Regions from separate parts of the Streptomyces sp. MMCC 100 genome, predicted to be linked through region 1. Evidence: riboswitches for the same ligand, from Rfam matches in the RefSeq annotation. Region 1 holds a riboswitch; each other region holds the start of a gene.
The links. A riboswitch is a leader RNA that binds a small molecule or an ion and turns the genes downstream of it on or off. The one in region 1 is predicted to bind cyclic di-AMP.
Positions count from the first base shown of each region.

Region 2: another riboswitch for cyclic di-AMP. It lies ahead of ABS735_RS33745 (transglycosylase SLT domain-containing protein); the one in region 1 lies ahead of ABS735_RS27720 (M23 family metallopeptidase).
Region 3: another riboswitch for cyclic di-AMP. It lies ahead of ABS735_RS22270 (M23 family metallopeptidase); the one in region 1 lies ahead of ABS735_RS27720 (M23 family metallopeptidase).
Region 4: another riboswitch for cyclic di-AMP. It lies ahead of ABS735_RS32675 (C40 family peptidase); the one in region 1 lies ahead of ABS735_RS27720 (M23 family metallopeptidase).

Region 1 is NZ_JBGORK020000001.1:5,992,650-5,995,874, forward strand. It holds gene ABS735_RS27715 (GntR family transcriptional regulator) at 1-266, opposite strand, end outside; gene ABS735_RS27720 (M23 family metallopeptidase) at 393-1,157, opposite strand; cyclic di-AMP (ydaO/yuaA leader) riboswitch at 1,170-1,334, opposite strand; gene ABS735_RS27725 (M16 family metallopeptidase) at 1,526-2,914, opposite strand; gene ABS735_RS27730 (M16 family metallopeptidase) at 2,911-3,225, opposite strand, start outside.
Region 2 is NZ_JBGORK020000001.1:7,287,867-7,291,091, forward strand. It holds gene ABS735_RS33740 (polyprenyl synthetase family protein) at 1-945, opposite strand, end outside; cyclic di-AMP (ydaO/yuaA leader) riboswitch at 1,770-1,937, shown strand; gene ABS735_RS33745 (transglycosylase SLT domain-containing protein) at 1,942-2,442, shown strand; gene ABS735_RS33750 (HAD family hydrolase) at 2,488-3,225, opposite strand, start outside.
Region 3 is NZ_JBGORK020000001.1:4,772,277-4,775,501, reverse strand. It holds gene ABS735_RS22285 (helix-turn-helix domain-containing protein) at 1-395, shown strand, start outside; gene ABS735_RS22280 (DUF6126 family protein) at 392-511, shown strand; gene ABS735_RS22275 (tyrosine-protein phosphatase) at 533-1,330, opposite strand; cyclic di-AMP (ydaO/yuaA leader) riboswitch at 1,755-1,914, shown strand; gene ABS735_RS22270 (M23 family metallopeptidase) at 1,917-2,870, shown strand; gene ABS735_RS22265 (SGNH/GDSL hydrolase family protein) at 3,106-3,225, shown strand, end outside.
Region 4 is NZ_JBGORK020000001.1:7,090,393-7,093,617, reverse strand. It holds gene ABS735_RS32680 (tellurite resistance/C4-dicarboxylate transporter family protein) at 1-562, opposite strand, end outside; gene ABS735_RS32675 (C40 family peptidase) at 589-1,773, opposite strand; cyclic di-AMP (ydaO/yuaA leader) riboswitch at 1,780-1,964, opposite strand; gene pcrA (DNA helicase PcrA) at 2,219-3,225, shown strand, end outside.

The sequences.
Region 1 (3,225 bases):
GCGCCGAGCGGCTCCAGGAGCGTGCGGGTCTCGAGCAGGTCGGCGGCCTCCTGCTCCGTGGGTTCCGCGACGCACGCGCCCGCGTGCCGCCGGGTCACCACGAAGCCCTCGGCCTCCAGCGTGCGCAGGGCCTCGCGGACGGGGACGCGGGAAACGCCGTAGCGGCGGGCGAGGATTTCCTCGGTGAGCCGGCTCCCGCGGCCGTGGATGCCGGCGACGATGTCGTCCCGGATCGCCGTGCACACCGAATGCGCCGGAATACGCATGACCGACCTCCCCTTGACCCCGCGAAACGTCGACGGTTGACGCGTGTTGAGCGACCTCGGGCCAATCAAGCGATATTAAATGCGAAAAGCCCCGGCTCGGGAAGCCGGGGCTTTCGAATACCGCCGTCAGACGTTCACGCCGTGGGAGCGGAGGTAGGCGACGGGGTCCATGTCGGAGCCGTACTCGGGGCTCGTACGGGCCTCGAAGTGCAGGTGCGGTCCGGTGACGTTGCCGGTGGCGCCGGAGAGGCCGATCTGCTGGCCGGGCTCGACCGACTGGCCGACGGAGACGCCGATGGACGACAGGTGCCCGTACTGCGTGTACGTGCCGTCGTGCATCTTGATCACGACCTGGTTGCCGTACGCCCCTCCCCAGCCGGCCTCCACGACGGTGCCGACGCCGACCGCGTGCACGGTCGTGCCGCTGGAGGCGTGGAAGTCGATGCCGGTGTGGCTGCCGGAGGACCACAGGGAGCTGCCGGCCTGGTACGCGGTGGAGACGTAGGAGGCGGTGATCGGCGCGACGAAGGTGTTGAGGCGCTTGCGCTCCGCCTCCCGCGCGGCGCGCTCCTTGGCCTCGCGTGCTTCCTTGGCCGCCTCGGCCGCCCGCTCACGGGCCGCTTCCCGGGCCGCCTCACGGGCGGCGGCGTCCACGGCCGCCTGCTTCTGGGCGACGGCCTGGGCGTCGATCTCGTCGGCTATGGAGTCGCCGATGGTGACGACCGGAGTGAGCCCGCTCTGCTCCACCTGGGGCTCGGCGGCGAGCGCCGGAGCCGCGAGGGTGCCGACGACGCCGGTGGTGGCGAGGGCCGCGACTCCCGCCGCGCGGGCGGTGGTGCGGTGCACCCGGCCGGTACGGCGGTGCTTACCGGTGGCGCGCGTGAACGCCATGTAGAGGCTTGTCCTTTCCTTCCCTCTCGCCTACCGGGTTAGCTGACGGGTTCGGAGGTGGAAGGTCTCCTACGGGCCCCCTCGCGGTATGCGCGGGCGTCCGATTCACCCCAGGGACTGCGATGGGTCCCCGGCTCCCCTGGCTCGCGCCGTACGGGGACTCGGCGATGACTGTCCGGTGCCGCGGGTGCGGCGCACTGCCTGACGAACAGCCCGGAAGACGCTAAACGGGGCTGTCTTCAATCCTCAAACGCAACAGGGTTTTTGTAGCGCACGCCACAGGGCAGACGGGCAGTCACTCCCCCAATCCGGACATACGGCGGCCCTGGTGACACTCCGGTCACCAGGGCCTTCGCGCGCGCGTGCCGCTACTCGGCCGCCACCACGGTGACTTCACCGATGCCGAGGGCCTCGACGGGCTCCTTGATCTGCGCCGCGTCGCCGACGAGGACCGTCACGAGGCGGTCCACCGGGAAGGCGTTCACGACCGCCGCCGTGGCCTCCACGGTGCCCGTGGCCGCGAGTTGGCGGTAGAGCGTCGCCTGGAAGTCGTCGGACAGGTGCTGCTCGACCTGGTCGGCCAGGGTGCTCGCCACGGCCGCCGCCGTCTCGTACTTGAGCGGCGCCACGCCCACCAGATTCTGCACGGCCACGTCACGCTCGGCGTCGGTGAGCCCCTCCGCGGCGAGCTTGCGCAGCACCGTCCACAGGTCCTCGAGGGCGGGACCGGTGTTCGGGGTGTCGACGGAGCCGCTGATGGCGAGCATCGCGGCGCCCGTTCCGTCCGGCGCGGAACGCAGGACCTGCCCGAACGCCCGTACGCCGTAGGTGTAGCCCTTCTCCTCGCGCAGGACGCGGTCCAGGCGCGAGGTGAGGGTGCCGCCGAGGCAGTAGGTGCCGAGCACCTGCGCGGGCCACACGCGGTCGTGCCGGTCGGCGCCGGTGCGGCCGATCAGCAGCTGCGTCTGGACGGCGCCGGGACGGTCGACGATGACGACCCGGCCCCGGTCGTCGGCGGTCACCGGGGGTACGGGGCGCGGCTCGGCGGGCGAGCCGGTCCACGCGCCCAGGGTGTCGCCGAGCAGCGCGTCGAGGTCGACGCCGGTGAGGTCGCCGACGACCACGGCGGTGGCCGTGGCGGGACGGACGTGCCGCTCGTAGAAGGCGCGTACGGCCGCGGAGTCGATGCTCGCGACGGTCTCCTCGGAGCCCTGGCGCGGGCGCGACATGCGCGAGTCGGCCGGGAACAGCTCCTTGGAGAGTTCCTTGGCGGCCCGGCGGGAGGGGTTGGCCAGCTCGTGCGGGATCTCGTCGAGCCGGTTGCGCACCAGCCGTTCGACCTCGCTGTCCGCGAAGGCGGGCGCCCTGAGCGCGTCGGCGACCAGACCGAGGGCCTTGGCCAGGCGCGAGGCGGGCACCTCGAGGCTCAGCCGGACGCCGGGGTGGTCGGCGTGCGCGTCCAGCGTGGCGCCGCAGCGCTCCAGCTCGGCGGCGAAATCCTCGGCGGAGTGCTTGTCGGTGCCCTCGGAGAAGGCGCGCGCCATGATGGTGGCGACGCCGTCGAGACCGGTCGGCTCGGCGTCCAGGGGGGCGTCGAGGAGGACCTCGACGGCGACGACCTGCTGGCCGGGGCGGTGGCAGCGCAGCACGGTGAGGCCGTTGCCGAGGCTGCCGCGCTCCGGGGCGGGGAACGCCCACGGCTTGGGCTCGCCGGCCTGCGGCTGCGCGTGGAATTCCATGGTGGCGAGCTCGGTCACTTGGCCGCCTCCTCGTTCTCGTCGGTGGCGTCGTTCGTGTCGGCGTCGTTCGTGTCGGCGTCGTTCTCGTCGGCGGGGGCGGTGGGCTCGTAGACGAGCACCGCGCGGTTGTCGGGGCGCAGGCGGGCCTTGGCGACCTCCTGGACCTCCTCCGCGGTCACCTCGAGCACCCGCTGCACGGCGGTCAGGGCGAGCTGCGGGTCGCCGAACAGCACGGCGTACCGGCACAGTTCGTCGGCGCGGCCCGCGACCGTGCCCAGACGGTCCAGCCACTCGCGCTCGAGCTGGGCCTGGGCGCGCTCCATCTCCTC
Region 2 (3,225 bases), 1.3 Mb from region 1:
CAGCGGGGCCAGCGCGGCCCGGGCCTCCTCGGCGTACCGGACGGTGTCCCGGCGCGCCTGCTCCAGCGCGGGGTGGGCGCGCAGCAGGCGCAGCGCCTCGGCGTGCCGCGCGTCGTCGCTCAGGTCGGAGCCGAGCAGCTCGCACAGGGCGATGTCCTCGGCGAGCCCCAGCCGGGCCGCCCGCTCGCGCAGCCGCAGTACCGGCAGGGTGGGGATGCCCTCGCGCAGGTCCGTGCCTGGCGTCTTGCCGGACTCGTCGGAGTCGGAGGCGATGTCCAGGACGTCGTCCGCGAGCTGGAAGGCGACGCCGAGCCGCTCGCCGTACTGGGTCAGCACGTCCACCACCGTCTCGTCGGCGCCGGACATCATCGCGCCGAACCGGCAGGAGACCGCCACCAGCGAGCCCGTCTTGCCGCCCAGCACGTCCAGGTAGTGGTCGACCGGGTCGCGGCCGTCCTGCGGTCCTGCCGTCTCCAGGATCTGACCGGTGACCAGCCGCTCGAACGCGAGGGCCTGGACGCGGACCGCCTCGGGTCCGAGGTCGGCGAGGATCTGCGAGGCGCGGGCGAACAGGAAGTCGCCGGTGAGGACCGCGACCGAGTTGCCCCAGCGGGTGTTCGCGCTGGGCACCCCGCGCCGCACGGCGGCCTCGTCCATCACGTCGTCGTGGTACAGCGTGGCGAGGTGGGTCAGCTCCACAACCACGGCCGAGGGCACGATGCCCGGGGCGTAGCGGTCGCCGAACTGGGCCGAGAGCATCACCAGCAGCGGCCGGAACCGTTTCCCGCCGGCCCGCACCAGGTGCTGGGCGGCCTCCGTGATGAACGGCACCTCGCTTTTGGTTGCCTCAAGCAACCCTTCCTCGACAGCAACCAATCCGGCCTGGACATCGGCTTCCAGAGCCTGGTCCCGCACGCTCAGCCCGAACGGCCCGACGACGGTCACGAGGGGTCTCCTGTCTGCTGGTGTCTACTGGCGATTACCTGGTTTGTCGATAGGTCGCTGCCACCACTCAAGTCAGCGTATCCGGTCACGTTTCGATCACCGCGAGCGCCCACCGTTACAGGCCGGTCGGTATCAGATCATGAACGGTATGTTTTTGATCAGGTGATATGAGCAGATTTTGACTGATATCGCCAGAGGGGACGAGCCGGACCCCAGGAGGGCGAGCGGGCCGGAAGCCGCCATTCAAGATCCCATCACTCCTCCCAACGGCCCGCACCGCGAGAACGTCACCCAATCGACACGCACACCCGGGCCGCGCTCGCGTCCGCGTCCACGCTCGTACCCACGCACGCGTCCACGCTCGTGCCCACGTCCGCGTCCACGCTCGTACCCACGCCGGCACCCGCACCCGCACCCGCACCCGCACCCGTCGGCATGCGTCCGTCCGGCAGGCACGACACGCCCCCCCTTTCCGCCCTGCCCACCACCCCGCTTCCCCCTCCTCCTCGCCCGACACCCGAAGCCGTCCTCAACCGTGGCCGGTTGACAACCGATTGAGGCTAATGCCCGTTTTGCCGCGCTTATTGGCGCCAGTGAGTTGGCTCACGCCGAACCGCCCGCAGGCAACCTCGCCGCAACCTGTGCCCTCCCTTTGCCCCGCAAGCCAGTTGGGGCTTGGCAACCGCAAAGGATCAAGAGCCTCAAACGCCTCAGAACAAGGTCAACAGGCACGTTGGGTGATTCCTGCACTTGTTCCGGACATGTGCTCTCGCATACGTTCCCGGCCTGTCGGGCGGACGCCGAATCCTGCCACCGCCCGGACGCACAGTCATCCGCCAACAAACTCGCCGGCAGGAGCGGGGGACCCAGGTAAGTCGCCGCACCGGTCACCACCGGAGCGGCTCGGGGTGAAGCCGTACCCGTCAGGGCGCGGCCGGGCACCTCCCCGCCCGAACCCGACAGCTCACCTCGCAGGCGTAAGGAGAGGGACACAGCATGTCTGCCAACGGTCAGAACCGTCACGCCTTCACCGGCCGCCTCGCCCGCAAGCTCGCCGTGGCCGGCACCGGTGCCGCGGTGCTCGCGCTGCCGCTCATCGGCGCCACCACCGCCTCCGCGGCCACCCCGGCCGCCGCCACTACCGCCACGACCGCCACCACGGCGGCGACGACGTACCCGGACAACCTCGACGGCTGGATCCGCGAGTCGCTCGACATCATGGCGCAGCACGGCATCCCCGGGACCTACGAGGGCATCCACCGCAACATCATGCGGGAGTCCTCCGGCAACCCGCTCGCCATCAACAACTGGGACATCAACGCCATCAACGGCACCCCGTCCAAGGGTCTGCTCCAGGTGATCGACCCGACCTTCCAGGCGTACCACGTGGAGGGCACCTCCTGGGACCCGTACGACCCGGTCGCCAACATCACCGCCGCCTGCAACTACGCGGCCGACCGCTACGGCTCGATGGACAACGTCTTCAGCGCGTACTGAGCCGTACCGCCGCGGTGACGCACCGAGAGGTACCGCAGTAGCGCACTAAGAGGTACCGAAGATCCGCTCGAGGACGACGGCCACGCCGTCGTCCTCGTTCGTCGTGGTGACCTCGTCGGCCACCGCCTTGAGTTCGGGGTGGGCGCCGGCCATGGCGACGCCGTGGGCCGCCCACTGGAACATGGGGATGTCGTTGGGCATGTCCCCGAAGGCGATCGTCCGTCGCCGCTGAAGGCCCAGGTGCTCGGCGGCCAGCGCCAGGCCGGTCGCCTTGGTGATGCCGCACGGCTGGAGCTCCACCGTGCCGGGGCCCGACATGGTGACCGTCGCCAGGGAACCGACCACCGCACGCGCCGTCGCCGCCAACTCGTCGTCGGTCAGCTCGGGATGGCGCAGCAGCACCTTGCTGATCGGCGTGCTCCACAGTTCCTCGCGCCGCTCGACGGGCACCGCGGGCAGGGTGGGGTGGGGCATCAGGTAGCCCGGCTCGATGAGCGTCAGGCCGTCGACGCCGTCCTGGTCGACGGCGGCGTACACCTGGCCCACCTCGGCCTCGATCTTGCCGAGCGCGGTCTCGGCCAGCTCCCGGTCCAGGGTGACCGACCACAGCATTCGGTGCGCACCGGCGTCGTACACCTGCGCGCCCTGCCCGCACACCGCGAGCCCCGTGCAGCCGAGGCGGTCGAGCAGGGAGCGCACCCGGGGGGCCGGCCGCCCCGTCACCACCAGGTGCCGCGCACCCGCCCCGGCGACCCGCGCCAGCGCGGCCAGCGACCGTTCGGA
Region 3 (3,225 bases), 1.2 Mb from region 1:
TGCTCGGTGAGACGGCCGCCGACCGGGACGCCGTCGTGCGTGGTGCCGACATGGAACCCACCACCGCGGGCGGCTGGACGTACTGGCAGGCGGGCGCGCCGGGCCGCGGCATGCAGGCCCTGCGCGTCCAGGTACCGTACGGCTCCCAGGGCGACGTCGTGCGGGTGCACCCCGGAGAGGAGTGGCTGCACGTCCTCAGGGGCCGGCTGCGGCTGCGCCTCGGGGACACCGAGCACCGGCTCACCGCGGGGGACAGTGCCCACTTCGACTCCATGACCCCGCACCGGATCGCGGCACAGGACCCCGACGGGACTGAGCTGCTCTTCGTCCACACCCTGCTGCAGAGCCCGACGGCCGCGCTGTGCCTCGGGCCGACCCCTGGAGAGACGCCATGAGTGCCATCGAGGACAAGTTCCCGCGCGCCCTGTGGGTGCGACTGGTCATCTACATCGCCCTGGGTCACGTCTTCGGCGGCTTCCTCTACCTGCTGTTCGAGGTGGGCGCCAAGTAGTGCCGTCCGCGAGCGGGCGGCTCAGTCCACCATCCGCTCGCGCAGCCGCTCCCGGGTCTCGGGAGCGAGCCGCAGCCCCTTCTCCAGGTAGGCGTCGACGCCGCCCCACGTCTCCTCGATCGTCCCGAAGGCCGCCGCCAGGTACTCGGCGCGCGCGTCGAACAGGGGGCTGAGCAGCTCCATGACCTCGGGGGAGTAGGCCGAGGCCGCGGAGCCGCTGCGGCGCACCTTGTAGCGCCGGTGCGCGGCGTTCGACTTCAGGTAGTCCTCGACGACGGCCTCGCGCTCGACGCCCAGAGCGAGCAGGGTGACGGCGATCGACAGACCCGCGCGGTCCTTGCCGGCCGCACAGTGCATCAGCGCGGGGACGCTGTCCTCGGCGAGCGCGTGCAGGATCCGGGAGTGCTCCGCCGTGCGCTCGGTGACGATCATGCGGTAGGAGTCGATCATCCGGTTGGCGGCCTTGCCGTCGGCGAGGATCTCGCGCAGCTGGTCGAGGTCTCCGTCACGGACCATCTTCCAGAACTCGGCGCCGTCGGCCGGATCGCTCAGCGGCAGGTTCACGTTGCGCACGCCCGGCAGCTCGACGTCCGGGCCGTCGAGCTTCTGGTCGGCCGCGTTGCGGAAGTCGAAGATCGTGTGCAGGCCCAGTGAGGCCAGGAACGCGGCGTCCTCCCCGGTGGCGTGCGCCAGGTGGCCGCTGCGGAACAGCACCCCCTGTCGCACCCGCCGACCGTCCACGGTCGGCAGTCCGCCCACGTCCCGGAAGTTGCGCACACCGGTCAGCTCGGGTTCGGTCGACGGGACCTGCTGCGTCACGGGGGCTCCTCCCACTCCGCCCCGCCGCCGCTGCTCGCCGGCGGGCACCACTCGACGATACGGCATGACCGGTGGGTGAAAGCCGTTCCGAGAGGGGCATTGTGGACCGGTAAAGGTCTTCTGTCCGAATTGGCGCCTTAGTGGTAACTAGCCCTGAAATGGCGGAGGGTGGGCAAGGGGTGCGTGAGCAGCGTCATATCCGTGACCGAGCGTTGCCCGTCATGTTCACGTAATTCAGCTGGTTCTCAAGGGCATTCACGGAAAACGGTGCGACGGAAATCGACGCAGGGTTACCGGTTTTCCCATAAAGGATCAATCGAAACGCCTGCCGCGGGAACCCCTCGCTTGTCCGTGTGCGTCTTGGTCCCTTACGTTCACCACCGATCCGGACGGACGCCTAATCCTGCCGCCGACCGGAGCCCGCACTCATCCACCACCCGTACACGGCAGGAGCGGGGGACCCACAGGTAGAACTGCCTGTTCCGGTTCCCGGAACGGCTTGGGGTAAAGCCGCGTCTCGGCGCGGCCGGGCATCTCCAGCCCGCACCCGACAGCTCACCTCGCAGGCGCCGGAGAGGAATTCGCCATGCCCGCGAAGGGTAAGCACCGCCGTACCAGGGCCATGCGCCTGACCCGCACCATCGCCGTCGCCGGAACCGGTGGCGCCGCGCTCGCACTCCCGCTGATGGGCGCCGCCTCCGCCAACGCCGCCCCCGCGCACTCCGTTTCCGAGCAGGCCGTGCAGTCCATTCCGACGTCGGCCAAGAAGGCCGCCGCGAGCAGCGCCGAGAAGAACTCGGACTCCCGGACGTACACCGTGAAGAGCGGTGACTACCTTTCGAAGATCGCCGACGAGCAGAACGTCGACGGCGGCTGGAAGAAGCTCTACGCGGACAACCGCGAGGCCGTCGGTTCCGACCCGTCGCTGATCCACCCCGGCCTCGAGCTCTCGATCGGCACTCAGGCCGCCAAGTCGTCGGCGCCGTCCGCCGCGCAGTCGCAGAAGCCCGCCGAGAAGCCCGCCGCCGAGAAGCCGGCCCAGAAGTCGGCGGACGCCGCGAAGACCTCCTCCTCGGACGCTTCCGGCTCTTCGGAGTCCTCGAACACCGACACCCAGTCCGCGGGCACCACCAGCGGTTACACCTCCCCCGTCGCGGGCGGCACCGTCGGTACCCCGTACCACCAGTCCGGCAGCATGTGGTCCAGCGGCTACCACACCGGCACCGACTTCGTCGTCCCGACCGGCACCTCGCTGAAGGCCGTCGGCGCGGGCACCGTCGTCTCGGCCGGCTGGGGCGGCGCGTACGGCAACCAGGTCGTCATCAAGCTCGCCGACGGCCACTACGCCCAGTACGCCCACCTCTCCTCGCTCTCCGTCTCCGCCGGTCAGTCGGTGACGGCGGGTCAGCAGGTCGGCCTTTCGGGCGCCACCGGCAACGTGACCGGCCCGCACCTGCACTTCGAGATCCGCACCACGCCGGACTACGGCTCGGACATCGACCCGCTCGCGTTCCTGCGCTCGCACGGCGTCTCCGTCTGACGACCGGTTCCGCGCAGCCTCCGCGCCCCGAAGGCCGGACCCCGATCCCCGGGTCCGGCCTTCGGCGTACCCGCCCCTCGGTGCGGCCGGACCTCGGCGTATTCCGGAATTGACGAACACTTTAGGCGTGGCCTTTCTCACCGCCCGTCAATCCCTTCCTACGGTCGCGTAGGTCACATTCCAAGGTGAATCATGGGCCGACGTGGCAGACGATTCGAAGAGTGACAGCAGAGCAGTGATCGGGTCGTACGTGGCGGTGGGGGACAGCTTCACCGAGGGCGTCGGCGACCCCGGCCCCGACGGGGCGTTCGTCGGCTGGGCCGACCGGCTCGCCGTACTGCTCGCGGACCGGCGC
Region 4 (3,225 bases), 1.1 Mb from region 1:
CCTGCCGCAGATCGAAGCGGAACAGCGCGATCAGATAGAGCACGATCCCCAGCCAGAACGGCACCAGCGCCGCGTGCGCCAGCCACGGCGTCGAGGTGGCCGCGGCCAGCGTCGCGGCGAGCACGGCGAGCCCCTCCGTGGCCACGCAGCCCAGGAACACCGCCCCGGGCATCCTCCGCCCCCAGTGCCGCACCACCAGGAGCAGCAGCCACGGCCACAGCAGCGCCGCCAGCACCAGCAGTACCGCCGCCAGGAGCGACCAGCCGAGCAGCGAGAAGCGGGTGCCGAGCACGGTCGTCGCGGCGACGGCGGTGAGCGCGCCCGGAGTCCCGGCCCGCTTCACCCACTGCGCCCGGTCGGCCAGCAGCAGGTGGACGAAGTTCGCCGCCAGCAGCAGCCAGGCGGCGCAGGCCAGGGCCAGGGCGATCCGGGACAGAACCTCGCGGCCCGTCAGATGCAGGGCGACCGACACGATGCCGGTCGCCATCACCGCGGCCCCGGCCGCCGGTGGACGCTGCGCCCACCAGGCACGCAGCGCGGAGGGATGGGTGGCCGATGACATGCGCCCGATGCTAAAGACCGCACCGATCAGGCCGGGCGCACCACGCTGTAGATGGACGACTCGCCGTCGTAGAAGATCGACTCCTCGCGGACGTACGCGCCCGGCTTCGGGGCGTGGATCATCATGCCGTCGCCGATGTACAGGCCGACATGGCTGATGTCGTCGTAGAAGAAGACCAGGTCACCGGGTTGTGCCTGGGACACGGAGACGGTCGTGCCGGCGTTGACCTGGTCGTAGGTGGTGCGCGGCAGCGTCACGCCCGCGGCCTTCCAGGCGGCCTGGGTGAGGCCCGAGCAGTCGTAGGAGCCGGGGCCCGTGGCGCCCCAGACGTACGGCTTGCCGATCTGGGCGCGGGCGAAGGCGAGCGCGCTCTCGGCCTTGGTGCCGTTCGAGGTGCCCGGCGTGGAGGAACCTGACGAACCGGTGCCGCCGGAGGAACCCGAACCGGTGTCGCTCTCCTGCTGCTGGGCGGCCTCCTCCTGCCGCTTGCGCTCCGCCTCCTGCTCCGCCTGCTGCTTCTTCGCCAGCTCGGCGGCCTTGCGGGCGGCCTCCTCCTGCTTCTTCTTCTCGATCGCCGCCAGCCGGGCCTTCTCCTCGGCGGTCAGCTCCGAAAGCAGCTCCCGCGCGGTGGCGAGCTTCTTCTGGACGGTCGACTTGGCCGTCTTCAGGTCGTTCTGCGACTCGGTGAGCGTTTCGAGGCTCTCGGTGGCCTCCCGGCGCTTCTTCATCGTCTCGGACTGCTGGGTGACGTAGTCGTCGACGGCGCTCTTCTGCCGGCCGGTGAGCCGGTTCATCAGCTGGTTCTGGTCGAAGTAGTCCTGCGGCGAGTCCGCGAGCAGCAGGGTCGCGGTCTCCGGGACCGAGGCGCCCGTGCGGTACTGGGCGGAGGCGAAGGAACCCAGCTCCTCGCGCGCGTCGTTGAGCTTCTGGGTGCGCTGGGCGACGTCGTCGAGGAGGGTGTCGACCTTCTTGCGCTGCTTGGTGGTCTTCTCCTTGGCCGCGTTGTACTTCTCGGTCGCCGACCCGGCCTGGCGGTAGAGGTCGTCGACCTTCTTCTCGACCTCTTCGAGGGTCGGCCGGTCGTCCGACGGCGTCGCATCGGCCGTCTGGGACAGCAGGGCGACGGAGGTGAGGGCCGCGGTGGCGAGGACCGGGGTCCGTATGCCCGCGACGCGGGTACCGGTGGGGCGCGACTTGCGGTGCGACGCCAAGGAGGCGACTCCTTCCAGTGCTCCGCCTACCGGGTTAGCTGTCGGGTTCGGGCGGTGTGGCGCGGAAGGGTTGCCCTACGGCGGAGCCGGCCCTCGTGGAGGGCGGTTCGGCCGATTCACCCCAAAGGTCTCGGTTGGGTCCCCGGCTCCGGGTGCCGCGCGGGCAGGGCCGGACTCGGCGGAGGCCGCGCGGCCCGGCGAGGTTCGCCGGAGGGGGGCGAGCGGCCTGCCCCGCACCGTAGCCAACTCGTGTGGCCGCTGTGAAGGTTGGTGGGTGATATGCCCGATACATTTTCGTGACCTTCCGCGCGGGTGCCCCTGGGCCGGTCGTGGACGTCACTCTTCGTGCTCCTGCTGGTCGCGGGGTGTGCCCGCGCCGGGAACGGGTGGTCATTTTCCGGGGTGGCACCGGGTTGTCGGTGGGGCGCCCTAGACTCGGAGAGCGATGAGCAGCCTCTTTGACGACAGCTTCCTGGCGAGCCTCCAGACCCCCCGGGGTCACGAGGAGGAACCCCCGCCGCCGCCCGAGGACGATCACGGACCGGAGCCCGTTCCGCACGATCTGTTCGGCGGGAAGTTCGACGTGCCGCCGGACCGGGACACCCACTACCGGGACGGCGCCCCGCGCCCCGTCCTGGACGCCGCGGCACTCCTGGAGGGGCTGAACGAGAACCAGAGGGCCGCCGTCGTCCACTCCGGCTCCCCGCTGCTCATCGTGGCCGGTGCCGGCTCCGGCAAGACCCGTGTGCTCACCCACCGCATCGCCCACCTGCTGGCCGAGCGGAACGTCCACCCCGGCCAGATCCTCGCGATCACCTTCACCAACAAGGCCGCCGGCGAGATGAAGGAGCGCGTCGAGCAGCTCGTCGGCCCGCGCGCGAACGCGATGTGGGTGATGACCTTCCACAGCGCGTGCGTCCGGATCCTGCGCCGCGAGTCCAAGAAGCTCGGCTTCACCTCGTCGTTCTCGATCTACGACGCCGCCGACTCCAAGCGGCTCATGGCGCTGGTCTGCCGCGACCTGGACCTGGACCCCAAGCGCTTCCCGCCCAAGTCGTTCAGCGCGAAGATCAGCAACCTGAAGAACGAGCTGATCGACGAGGAGGACTTCGCCGCCCAGGCGGCGGACGGCTTCGAGAAGACCCTCGCCCAGGCCTACGCCATGTACCAGTCGCGGCTGCGCGAGGCCAATGCCCTCGACTTCGACGACCTGATCATGACGACGGTCAACCTGCTCCGCGCCTTCCCCGACGTCGCCGAGCACTACCGCCGCCGCTTCCGGCACGTTCTGGTCGACGAGTACCAGGACACCAACCACGCGCAGTACGCCCTGGTGCGCGAGCTGGTCGGCACCCCCTCCGAGCACCCGGTCGACGTGCCGCCGGAGGCCGAGGTCCCGCCCGCCGAGCTGTGCGTGGTGGGCGACGCCGACCAGTCGATCTACGCCTTCCG